4 regions of the Bacillus sp. FG16 genome follow, and region 1 is predicted to be linked to each of the others. Evidence: predicted binding sites of a transcription regulator. Region 1 holds the regulator's gene; each other region holds the start of a gene.
What was found. The regulator Rex, encoded in region 1, represses fermentation and respiration genes when NADH is low (regulators of the CRP and FNR family bind a similar motif). The targets are predictions, from matches to a motif close to TTGTGAAATATTTCACAA.

Region 1 (3,165 bases):
CCTGCATATTTTGAGAAGATGATAAGATCACCTGCTGCTACCTCTAAAGCAACACGCTCACCATTTTCAAGCACTCGACCAGTACCTACTGCAACAACTTTACCCTCTTGTGGTTTTTCTTTTGCAGTATCTGGTAATACAATACCACTTGCTGTTTTTTCTTCTGCTTGAACAAGCTCAATTACAACGCGATCACCTAATGGCTTTAGCATGAACAATAACCTCCTCATTTTGTTATGTAAATTTTATTTATTAGCACTCAAGTCACCCGAGTGCTAACACACTTATAATAATAAATAATCTCAATTTCTTTTGCAAGTAAAAAAATCATAATTTTTTCGCAAATTACTATATAAACTTTCTATATAGAATACTGCCTTTACTATATGAATCGTTGTTTCCCCTACTCGTATGTTACAATATGAAAGACACCCTAAGTTGTTTTCGCTAAACGTACAACTTTTTCCTGTCTCCTACTTTAATTTCAAATACGGATTTACAAAAAAATCATAATTCGAATGAAAGTTTATATCGTAGATAACATATTTACATGTTATCCTACCTCATCTCATACACTAGAGTTAGAAAGGATGGTTAAACTATTTGAAGAAACAATACTGGTGGATTATCGTTACATACATTTTAATGCAGTTATCTGGAATTGTTGGATTACCACTTCTCCTAAAAACAGGACTCTATGATAATAGAGGATTTACCATGGAGGAAAAAGGACAAATCATAACGGGACACTGGGCGATTATTAGCTTCTTTGTTGCATTATGTATCGTTCTTTGGTTACTTAGAACAGACATTCGTGACAGGCATTTAGATGCAATGCGCTCTTCTGTTCCAGCTACTATTGGATGGATTTTCATCGGCTTCTTCTTGGCTTTCTTTTCACAAATAGTTGCCGGTATGATCGAGATGCAGCTGCTAGGAATTAAACAAGGTTCAGAAAATACAATGAAACTGATGGAAATTGCAAGAACGACACCTTGGTTCCTTATTGTCGTATCTATAATCGGACCTATCTTGGAAGAAATCGTATTTAGAAAAATTTTATTTGGTACACTTTATAAGAAGTTTAACTTCTTTATTGCAGCTATCATTAGTTCGCTTGTATTTGCAGCAATCCATTTTGATTTTACTCACTTATTGGTATACACTGCTATGGGGCTCGTATTCGCCTTCTTATATGTGAAGACGAAGCGTATTATCGTTCCGATTGCAGCTCATGTTGCGATGAATACATTAGTCGCTATTGGGCAAATTTTTATGAGCAATGAGCAAATTCAAGAAATGATTAAAGAAGCTGAAAAAATGCAAGGCTTTATCGGAGGATTTTTTGTATGAGAAACTCACCATTGTTCATGGCTGCACTATACTTCCTTCTTGGATGTATCTTTACACGCTTCGCCATTACGAACGTGACAGATACAATCTGGAATGTGTGGACAATACTATTTGCAGTTATGGCAACAATTGATTTTAATTTGGCACTTCGCCTTATATTAGTTAAATTCACAAAGAAGAAACAATAATAAAACGCAGAGGTCGCTTCCTCTGCGTTTTATTGTGGATAGTTTTTCAAAAAGTAAACTAATGTTTGTAACTCTACAGCTAAATCAATATGATGAATTCTAATATTCTCTGATACGTTTAATCGTGCTGGTGTGAAATTCAAAATACCATGCACGCTCGTTTCAGCTAATCTATCTGCTACAGCTTGTGCTACTGTAGCCGGTACTGTTAATATTGCCACTTGTATATCATTTGATAATCTCTCTTCTAATTCATCTAAATGGTATACAGGAATGCCCCCGATTTCTGTTCCAACTTTCTCTTCACTAACATCAAATGCCATTTCAATTTTTGTATTATTGTTTTTCGTGAAATTATAATGTAAGAAAGCGGTCCCTAAATTACCTACTCCAATAAGTGCTACACGCGTTATATCATCTTGATCAAGTGTTTCGCGGAAAAATGATAATAAATAATTTACGTTATATCCATATCCCTTTTTCCCTAACGCTCCAAAATACGAAAAATCTCTTCGTATTGTTGCGGAATCTACTTTTACCGCTTCACTCAATTCGGCCGATGAAACACGCTGCTTACCAGAAAGAGATAAGTTTTGGATAAATCGATAGTATAGAGGCAATCTTTTAGCAGTGGCTTGTGGAATCTTTTGCTGATCCATATGACCTCTCCTCTCTTCCTATCTTTATTCATATACTTTAATCAAATACAGAAGTTTAGCACTCATTAAATTCCTTGTATAATAAAGAGAAGAAGTATTCTCTCTTATTTTAAACTATACACTATTTTTAGTATGATTGAGAAATATAAACATGGCAAAGTTAAGAAATTATTTGAGGTGAAAACATTGATTTTATTACAAGTAAATGGACTTTCGAAATTATACGGTGCAGAAACAATTCTTGCAAACATAAAATTGGAAGTACAAACAAAAGATCGTATCGCATTAGTTGGAAGGAATGGAGCTGGAAAATCTACATTATTAAAAATTATCGCTGGTGAGTTATCACATGATGGTGGCGAAATTATAAAACCGAAAGATGTCTCAATCGGGTATTTAGCTCAAAATACCGGTCTAGAAACGTCTTTAACAATTTGGGATGAAATGCTAACCGTCTTTACCCACTTACAGCAAATGGAGACAAAACTTCGAAGGCTTGAGCAAGAAATGGGCAAAGAAGAAAACTTTTCAAACGAAGCTATATATGAAAGATTGTTAGCTGATTATGACCAATTGCAACTCAATTATAAAGATCAAGGTGGATATCAATATGAAGCGGATATTCGCTCCATTTTAAGCGGCCTTGGCTTCCCAGTTGAAACGCACCAGACGACGATTTCTACTTTAAGCGGTGGGCAAAAAACAAGATTAGCTCTTGGGAAATTATTATTAACAAAACCAGACTTACTTATTTTGGACGAGCCTACAAACCATTTAGACATCGAAACATTAACATGGCTTGAGCAATATTTACAAGGTTATCCTGGCGCAATATTAATCGTTTCACATGACCGTTATTTCTTAGACAAACTCGTTACACAAGTATATGAAATTTCGAATAAAGAAAGCAGACGATTTGTTGGTAACTACAGTAAATATTTAGACTTAAAATCAGCCTTATACGA
Region 2 (3,165 bases), on a different contig from region 1:
TGGCTAAGTCGCTATCAGTTATTATTCCTGCAAGTAATGAAGTAGATACGATTTCAGACGTTATTCAATCGGTAAAACCGTTAAATCCAGTAGAGATTATTGTAATAGCAAATGGTTGTAACGATGGTACAGAAGAGGTTGCTGATCGGTTAGGATGTAAAATAATTAGGCATAAAGAACTATTAGGAAACGATGTTGGGCGTGCAGTTGGCGCAAAACATGCAATAGGTGATGTATTACTATTTATAGATGGGGACTTTGCTATTCCAACTTCCAAATTACAATTGTTTCTTAATCCAATTTTACATGACCAGACTGACATCGTTTTAAATAATTTGGACGCATTGTTTTTAAAGAAACAAAAACCTCATTCCGTTACAGTGTGGCGTCAAATATTAAATGCAATGTTAGAGCGTGAAGAATTAAAAATAGATTCTTTATTATCTGTACCTCATGCGTTGACGAAAGAAGTCGTCCAAAGTATTGGATATGAATGTTTAGTTAATCCTATTGTAGCTCATTTACGTATAGCACAAAGTAAATGGAGAATTAGCCGTCATTGTGCTATTGATGTTATCACGCCAAATAAATTTCGACCGATTGAACATGCTGCATATGGCACGAGCCTTTCTCAATCTGAAAAACGAATGATAGGTGATCATATAGAAGCAGTTGCAGAACGAATAGTAAGTAGTGATACACGCGGAGGATATTATGATGGAAATAGGAAAAGGAATAGCGTCTATCATACTTTAAGTTTTGAAGATTTTTATCAAGGCTGGGGCGTTACATCCAATTTGTATAAAGGAAAGCAACTATCGGTTGTTATTCCTGTACAAAATGAAGAGAAAACAATTGGAAACGTTATAGAAGAGCTTCGTAAAATTGAACCTTTTGAAATCATCGTAGTCGTAAATGGTTCGTCAGATAAAACAGCAACGATTGCAAAAGACAAAGGCGCAACAACAATTGTATATAAAGAAGCCCTTGGAAACGATGTAGGGCGTTCACTTGGAACTTATTTTGCAAAAGGAGAAATTGTGTTATTTATAGATGGTGATTTTGTTATTCCAGCTAGTGAGTTATATCCTTTTACAAAAGCTATAGCAGATGGAAAGGACGTCGCATTAAATGATTTAAATCATTATTTAGATTTAAGAGTACCACTTCATCTTGTAACTGCATTTAAGTATGCACTAAATTTAGCTTGTGATAGAAAGGATTTAGGGGTAGGCTCACTTATTGCGGTACCTAATGCATTTAGCCACAAGTGTTTGAAAGCAATTGGATATAAATCTTTATTGTCACCTTGTGTAGCACAAGTGAAGGCTCTTCTTTCTGGATTTGAAATTGCATGTGTATGTCGTGTTGAGGTTGATAAGATGAACCGTATTCGTCCCAGTGAACATTTTGCAAAAATAGGTCATCCTCCAGCTGTACTTCGAATTATAGGTGATCATATAGAAGGACTAGAGCAAATAATTGCATTAACAGACAATCGTGGCGGATTCTATGATGGCAATAGAAAAAGAGATGTTTTATAGAAGTAACAAAAAAAGTGTACAACATGTGTACACTTTTTTGTTCTGTTATAAAAACTATAACAGATTAGGAGATAAGAGTATTACAGCTCTACAATGGGTATTGTTCTTATATTACAAAATAGGACTCGTATATAAGGATACCAAAAAAATACAATTAAGGAAAGGGTTAATTTTAAAGACTTTTAAATGAAGTTAACACTATATATATAGTAGTTTGCTCAACATTTCACAAACATGTCACAACTAATTCGTTCACTTTCGTAAAAAAGTAGTATTCTAAGTGTGTAAGCTGTTATATAAAAAATCTTAGTCCTGTACTAATCAAAAATGGAGGAGATTAGGATGACTCAAGTATTAGAAAATGTTAAAAACGCATGGGAAAACTTTAAAGGTGAAAAATGGAAAGCAGAGATTGATGTTCGCGATTTCATTTTAAATAATGTAAACGTTTTCGAAGGAGACGAATCTTTCTTAGCAGAAGCAACTGAAGCAACGAAACAACTTTGGGATCAAGTAATGGATTTAACAACAAAAGAACGTGAAAACGGTGGCGTTCTTGATATGGATACAAAAATTGTTTCTTCTATTACATCACATGACCCAGGATACTTAAATAAAGATATTGAAAAAGTAGTCGGTTTCCAGACTGATAAACCATTCAAACGTTCTTTACAACCATATGGTGGTATTCGTATGGCAGAACAAGCTTGTGAATCTTATGGATACGAAATGGATAAAGAACTTAGTCGTATTTTTAGAGATTGGAGAAAAACTCATAACCAAGGTGTATTTGATGCTTATACACCAGAAATGAGAAATGCACGTAAATCAGGTGTTATTACTGGTCTTCCAGATGCATACGGTCGTGGACGCATTATCGGTGACTATCGACGCGTAGCATTATATGGTATTGATCATTTAATTGAAGTGAAAAAAGCTGATTTGAATTTAACTGGTGGTGTAATGAGCGAAGATACAATGCGTTTACGCGAAGAGTTATCTGAGCAAATGCGTGCACTTCAAGAACTAAAACAAATGGCTGCTTCTCATGGTTTCGATATTTCTAAAACAGCAACAAATGCAAAAGAAGCATTCCAGTGGTTATACTTCGCATATCTTGCAGCGATTAAAGAGCAAAACGGAGCTGCAATGAGTCTTGGACGTACTTCTACATTCTTAGATATTTACATTGAAAGAGATTTAGCAAATGGTACTTTAACAGAAGAAGAAGTACAAGAAATTGTAGATCACTTCATTATGAAATTACGTCTTGTGAAATTCGCAAGAACACCTGATTATAATGAATTATTCTCTGGTGACCCAACTTGGGTAACTGAATCTATCGGTGGTATGGCATTAGATGGTCGTCCATTAGTAACAAAGAACTCATTCCGTTTCTTGCATACATTAGATAATTTAGGACCAGCTCCAGAACCGAATTTAACAGTTCTTTGGTCTAAACAATTACCAGAGAACTTTAAAAACTACTGTGCGAAAATGTCCATCAAAACATCAGCAATTCAATATGAAAATGATGACATTATGCGTGCTGATTACGGAGATGATTACGGAATTGCTTGTTGTGTATCTGCAATGAGAATCGGTAAACAAATGCAGTTCT
Region 3 (3,165 bases), on a different contig from region 1:
CCGTTATTTATACTAAATATCTTTACGAACAATTGGCATACTCATGCAACGTGGCCCCCCACGACCACGAGATAATTCTGAACTTAGCACCTCAACCACTTCTATACCGTGTTCCCGTAATAACGTATTGGATACATAGTTGCGATCATATGTAACAACTACACCTGGTGCGATTGCTAATGTGTTCGAGCCATCATTCCATTGTTCACGAGCAGAAGCAATTACATCTCCTCCTCCACATGGAATAAGAACTAATTCACTTAAGCCTAATACCTCTTTTAATGCTTCCATTAAAGAAGTACGATGTGTAATTTTAAGAGTTTCCTCATCTGATCCTTTTTCTAAAATATAAATATTCATATTCCCTTTTGGCCCTTGAATGGCTGGGTGAATTGTAAACTTGTCATAATCAACCATTGTAAATACTGTATCTAAATGCATAAATGCTCGGCATTTTGGAATTTCTATTGCTAACACTTTCTTAATTTTATTTTGTCGGCTAAAGAGATTTTTAGCTAAACGTTCAATTGCTTTAGCTGAAGTACGAGCAGATACTCCAATTGCAATTGTTTCTTCATTTAAAATTAGCTCGTCGCCACCTTCAATTGGAAATTTATAATCACGATCTAACCAGATTGGTACATTATGTTTTGCAAATCTTGGATGATATTTAATGATGTACTCCATGAATAATGATTCACGTCTACGCGCTGGTTCTCTCATCTTATTTATCGTTAAGCCATCGCCCACGCTAGCTGCTGGATCACGAGTAAAATATAAATTAGGCATTGGATCTAAGTAAAACGGATAATGATCTTCCATTAATTCATATAAATGTGTCTTCTTACTTGTTTCAATTTCGCTTTTCCGTACACCGCCCATAATTTTTTGAATTAATTCTTCATTTGAAAAGGAAAGTAAATATTCTTTTAAAGTTTGATGTGCAACATTTACGTCGGCCTGTCCTTCTTTTAAAATACGATCAACAAATTCTTCTCGAAGTTTTTTGTCTACTAACGCCTCAGCGGCTAGTTTTTCTAAATAAAGAACTTCAACACCCCGATTGCGTAACGTTTGTGCAAAATAATCATGCTCTTTTTGAATAATTGGTAAGTATGGAATATCGTCAAATAATAATTGCTGCAAATAATCTGGCGTCAAGTTTTCCACTTCTTTACCAGGTCGTTTTAATAAAACCGTTTGTAATTCCCCAATTTCTGAAGTAACATGTATCGGATGTTTCATTTGTTGTACCTCCTTTTAAATATGTTTGATGTCTTACAAGTACATAATAAATGCTCTGCACTTTCATCTTTGTGAAATCATCCACATTATCATTGTGAAATATTAAACAAGTTATTTTTTTTAAATCATACGAATATGTATTTTTATAACAAACTATCTCGATTTCCCAATAAAAAATACATATATTACGCATATATGTTGAATATTTAACTTCCGTATTTAAACAAAAATCCTGTTTTTAATAAAATTAAAAACAGGATTTTTGCATCTAAATAATTAAATTTAACCTTTCTTCTATAATCTCCCTATCTGATTTCGACTGTGAAATTATAAGGCATGTATCATTTCCACATATACATCCTATTTTTTCTTTCCAATCTAATTCATCAAATAAAACACCAATAACATGTGCATTACCAGGTAATGTTTTAATAACCATTAATTGATCTACACAATCTGTGAGGTATGAAATTTATATTTCATAAAAGCGCAACAAACCGCTAGATTACGCAGTTTTGTACTTTATCGAAAATTATAAATGGCAACACTTTTCCAGTTGTTTGTGACCAATTTGTTACCTCAAAAATTCAAAATAAAACTAACAAAAATAAAAGAGCACAGCGTGTTAATAGAGTGTGCAACCACTTTATTAACCGTCCGCCTACGTCTACTAGGCAAACACTTGCTGTAACTCTTTATGTACCCCATTTTACCGTACATAAGGGTCTCCTAGCAACAGTTTGCTTACATTTTGTGGCATTCTGTTGCTTTTTTATTTTCAAAGGAGACGAGCCCTTATGAAAAAACTGACTGCTTATAATGCTGATGTTCAAAAATATATACAACAAAATCGATTAAGCACGCAAAAGAAATATGAAATTATAGCTGCTATGAGAAAACGTGTCGATGATGCGAATCAAAGTTTTGAATGTCTATTTCCTTCTCGCTCTAAGCGGAAAGTTGTAATGGATCATATTATTTACATGCTCTCAGGAAATGGCATATGCAAGATTTCTGCTGAAACACTAGCAGATAAGGCTGACTGTTCTGTAAGAACTGTGACCGATACTGTTCGTGCATTAAAACAAACAGGTGAAATCCTAGTCGCTGGATTAGCTGATGGTAAGAATAAATATGTATTTGTATTAAAAACGCACCCTAATTTCACAACAATCATGAAAGAAGTATTTTACATAGATGCCTACCAAATTGCCGAACAAAATGCCGAGCAGGTTGCCGAACAGAAAAACCCTGAAACCGTTGAGGCTGTAAGCCTGAAAGATGAAAACACGAGTTCTAACTATAATAACTCTATTAACTCTTTAACTACTTTAAAACAAGAAAAAAATAATGATAGAGTATCCTTAATGGAATCAATTGAAATTGAGCTAAATGAAGCGCAAAACGATATACACAAAGAGTTCGAAAGAGTCCATACGTATTTTGTGAACGAATACCAAGAAATGATGTACCATACAATCAAAGCCGGAACGTATCATCCTATTCTAAAAACTACCGCATCGATTATTGGTCTGCGTGTAGGTAGCAATTGTGATGAAAGTCTATTTCGTCTTGCATTTAATGCGCTAGGAAAAATTGATAGATTCTTAAAAAACAACGGTATTCTTACAGACAGTGTACAAGCCTTATTTTCTCGTGTCTATTCGGACAACATCAAACTACTTAAAGCACCTAAAAAAGCGCATACAAGCTCTTCTGACGTACCTAACAATGAAAAGCCATTCGTTTTTTACAATTGGTTAGAAAACACTGGAATAAAAGAACCATCCACGAAGACGATAGACCGCTCTCTTGTTCCAGGAGTATATTACAAAATATCAAAAGAAGAAGCTGATGAAATGGGGCTGTATTGAATAGAGCAGATGTCCTGATTTCACTTTACAATTCAGGTATAACATG
Region 4 (3,165 bases), on a different contig from region 1:
AGATGCATCTAAATCACAAACACCTGTAGAAAAATCAAAAAGCGGTACACTGGTAGATATTTTAAAGAAATTAGGATTAACACCTAAAAAATGATAAAGTGAAACTTTAATCAGTGGGGGGTGTTCATCCCCCACTGATTATCAGCCCTCACCAATCGGGCTTTTACGGGCAGTTGATCACCAAACTAACTTCTTTGCTTTCGCTGCATTTTGAGGTGGGATCTTACTGCCCGTTAATGCGGGATAATAAAGAGCACTCTACTTAAAGTAGAGTGCTCTTTTCTATAAACGACCCTTATCCAGCAAAAGGGGTATATTGGGGATATACAAGGGAAACCGGAAAAGGAATTTATATTAAATTATATAAGTTCAGAGGTAAGAAGCAGTTTCCCACCTCTGAATTATTTAGCAATTATTATAGTACTGGTGCCATTGTTTCTTTTAATACTTTTACAGAATGAGCGAATTTCGCTTTTTCATCTTCATTTAGCTCAAGTTCTACGATTTCACGTACACCTTCGCGGTTAATTACAGCTGGAACACCTACGTAAGCATCTTTTTCACCGTATTGACCTTCAAGGTATGCAGATACAGTTAATACGCTGTTCTCATTGTTTAAGATTGCTTTAGTTACACGAAGTAGTGACATACCGATTCCGTAGTAAGTTGCACCTTTACGCTCGATGATATGGTAAGCTGCATCACGTACATTTTCGAAGATTTTATCTAAGTCTTCTTGATTGTACTGTTCGTTGTTAGCTAAGATTGTTTCTAGTTTTTGTACACCGATAGTAGCGTGGCTCCATACTGGAAGTTCAGTGTCACCGTGTTCACCAACGATGTAAGCATGAACGTTACGTGGATCTACATCTAAGTAGTCACCTAACATGTAACGGAAACGAGCAGAGTCTAAAGTAGTACCAGAACCGATTACGCGCTCTTTCGGTAAACCAGATTCTTTCCAAGTTACGTAAGTTAAAATATCAACTGGGTTAGTTGCGATTAAGAAGATTCCATCGAATCCGCTATCCATAATGCCGCGAACGATTTGTTTAAAGATCTTTGTATTTTTCTCAACTAAGTCTAAACGAGTTTCACCTGGCTTTTGTGGTAATCCAGCAGTGATAACTACTAAATCTGCATCTTTACAATCTGCATAGCTACCGCTCCAAACTTTTGTCGGTGATGGTGAGAATGGTACCGCATGGCTTAAGTCCATTGCTTCCCCTTCTGCTTTTGCTTCATTAACATCTACTAATACGAATTCTTCAGCTACACCTTGGTTGATCATTGAGTAAGCGTAACTACAACCTACAGCTCCTGTTCCTACTAATACTACACGATTGATACCTTTTTTCATGTTAATTTCCCCTCTCTATTGTTCACATATATTTTTTATGATTATTTAAGTAATTAATTAAAATACTAATTTAATGTTGTTTAACTTCTTTACATTCATATTGTAGCACGTATTATTGTGAAAAAGTTCACAAATTATGACCTATTTGTGAACTTTTTCACATAGAGTGTAAAGTTATTAGAATAGGTGTGGAATCCATTTCAATGGAGGCGTTTTCTTTAGATTGTGAATAAAAATAGTGTGATTCGATTATTCCCTGTAACCAAATTCATTTTTTATAATCCAAATCCTAATAGTCGAAAAAGAAATCGTATTATAAGATTAAACTAACACATTATCGCCTTACAAAATGGACGTTAGTTGGCCTATATAGAATACAGTGAAATAAATCAATTAGCATATTCTTTAACACCTCCCTTTTAACCATTACCCTATATTAATAAAAAAATATCAGTTAAAATCATGCATTCTTTTCTAGTAATAAACCATCCAATATAAGTGATAGGCTACGCAAAGCTTTAGACAAATGCATCTCTGCATCTTCAGAATTCGCAATCCAACAAGCAAGGTCCACTAGTCCGCCATTTATGAATCTTGCTAATGCTTCACAATCCGTGTTTTCAATAATAGAGTCCTTCATTAGTTGCTGAAGCATCTCCGCCATCGTCACTAAACATTGTGACTGTGATGATTGATAATAACTAGTTCCTAATACTGCTGGTGCATCACGAAGTACAATTCGCTGGATCTCTGGATTAAGTGCCATTGATAAATACGCACGACAACGCCCAACAAACCCTTCCCATTTTCCTTCCGCCTCATCTGATACTTTTCCTAATTTATTATCCATTTCCATATCAATTTCTTTTACAACCGCTTCTAACAATCCTTTTTTATCACCAAAATGATGATAAATTGCACCACGTGTTAAACCGACAGATGCTGTAAAATCATCCATAGACGTGTTTACATATCCAACTGTACCAAAAGCCTCTCTTGCTGCACTTAGCAATTTTGCACGTGTTTCAATGATCATTTCTTCTCTTGTTTTTCTACCCATCTTTTCCTCCTACTTCTATTCATTCTCTTTATTCAAAATGAATCCTATTATAGTATCGTTCTCTATGTAAAAGAATAACTCCTTTTATCGTTAGCTCTCTACCCAACGATAAAACTTTCTAATTGACATACGCACCGTATGTTAATATGATATTGGCATACGGTGCGTATGTCAATTGTTTCTAGCTTACAAGATAATATAACTTCTTACCTATATCCTACATTGACTCACTGTCCCTTTTTATAGAAGGTATTAATGAAACAGAGGAGGAGTTAAAAGAATGAAGAATGTATATGTAAACGTCAAATACTTTGGTGATTATCATGTTTAATTCCTACCGCGAAATTTTCAGTGCTCCTGGTACAAAAGGATTCTCATTAGCAGGATTTATAGCTCGGATGCCTATATCAATGATGGGCATAGGTATTGTTACAATGTTATCTCAGTTACGTGGTGACTATTGGCTTGCTGGAGCTGTTGCAGCCACCTTTACATTATCATCAGCTTTACTAGCTCCTCATATTTCTCGGATGGCCGATCAATTAGGGCAATCTCGCATACTTCTTCCGACTACAGGTATCAGTGTTTTCTTTACGATCCTCTTACTCCTATGTACGAAATATGAAGCTCCTTATTGGACGCTATTTCTATCCGCCTTATGTGCAGGTTGTATGCCCAACATGTCAGCCATGGTGCGTGCACGTTGGACTAAACTATACCGTGGATCCCATAAATTGCATACAGC

Region 2: pflB (formate C-acetyltransferase) is a predicted target of Rex. The motif match lies at 1,759-1,776, and genes of this name have one in related genera.
Region 3: arcA (arginine deiminase) is a predicted target of Rex. The motif match lies at 1,338-1,355, and genes of this name have one in related genera.
Region 4: ACODS7_RS26525 (L-lactate dehydrogenase) is a predicted target of Rex. The motif match lies at 1,476-1,493, and genes of this name have one in related genera.

What each region holds. Positions count from the first base shown of each region.
Region 1 covers NZ_JBMDKC010000108.1:4,488-7,652, reverse strand. Annotated here, with positions in the region: gene groES (co-chaperone GroES) at 1-212, opposite strand, end outside; gene ACODS7_RS26720 (CPBP family intramembrane glutamic endopeptidase) at 604-1,353, shown strand; gene ACODS7_RS26715 (YdiK family protein) at 1,350-1,541, shown strand; gene ACODS7_RS26710 (redox-sensing transcriptional repressor Rex) at 1,571-2,200, opposite strand; gene ACODS7_RS26705 (ABC-F family ATP-binding cassette domain-containing protein) at 2,387-3,165, shown strand, end outside.
Region 2 covers NZ_JBMDKC010000055.1:7,991-11,155, forward strand. Annotated here, with positions in the region: gene ACODS7_RS19390 (UDP-N-acetyl-alpha-D-glucosaminuronate decarboxylase) at 1-7, shown strand, start outside; gene ACODS7_RS19395 (glycosyltransferase family 2 protein) at 1-1,544, shown strand, start outside; gene ACODS7_RS19400 (hypothetical protein) at 1,513-1,734, shown strand; gene pflB (formate C-acetyltransferase) at 1,887-3,165, shown strand, end outside.
Region 3 covers NZ_JBMDKC010000047.1:8,029-11,193, reverse strand. Annotated here, with positions in the region: gene arcA (arginine deiminase) at 13-1,245, opposite strand; partial or broken gene ACODS7_RS17700 (arginine repressor) at 1,514-1,702, opposite strand; gene ACODS7_RS17695 (cytosolic protein) at 2,043-3,119, shown strand; gene ACODS7_RS17690 (replication-relaxation family protein) at 3,145-3,165, opposite strand, start outside.
Region 4 covers NZ_JBMDKC010000106.1:1,019-4,183, reverse strand. Annotated here, with positions in the region: gene ACODS7_RS26530 (S8 family serine peptidase) at 1-94, shown strand, start outside; gene ACODS7_RS26525 (L-lactate dehydrogenase) at 416-1,360, opposite strand; gene ACODS7_RS26520 (TetR/AcrR family transcriptional regulator) at 1,821-2,420, opposite strand; gene ACODS7_RS26515 (MFS transporter) at 2,744-3,165, shown strand, end outside.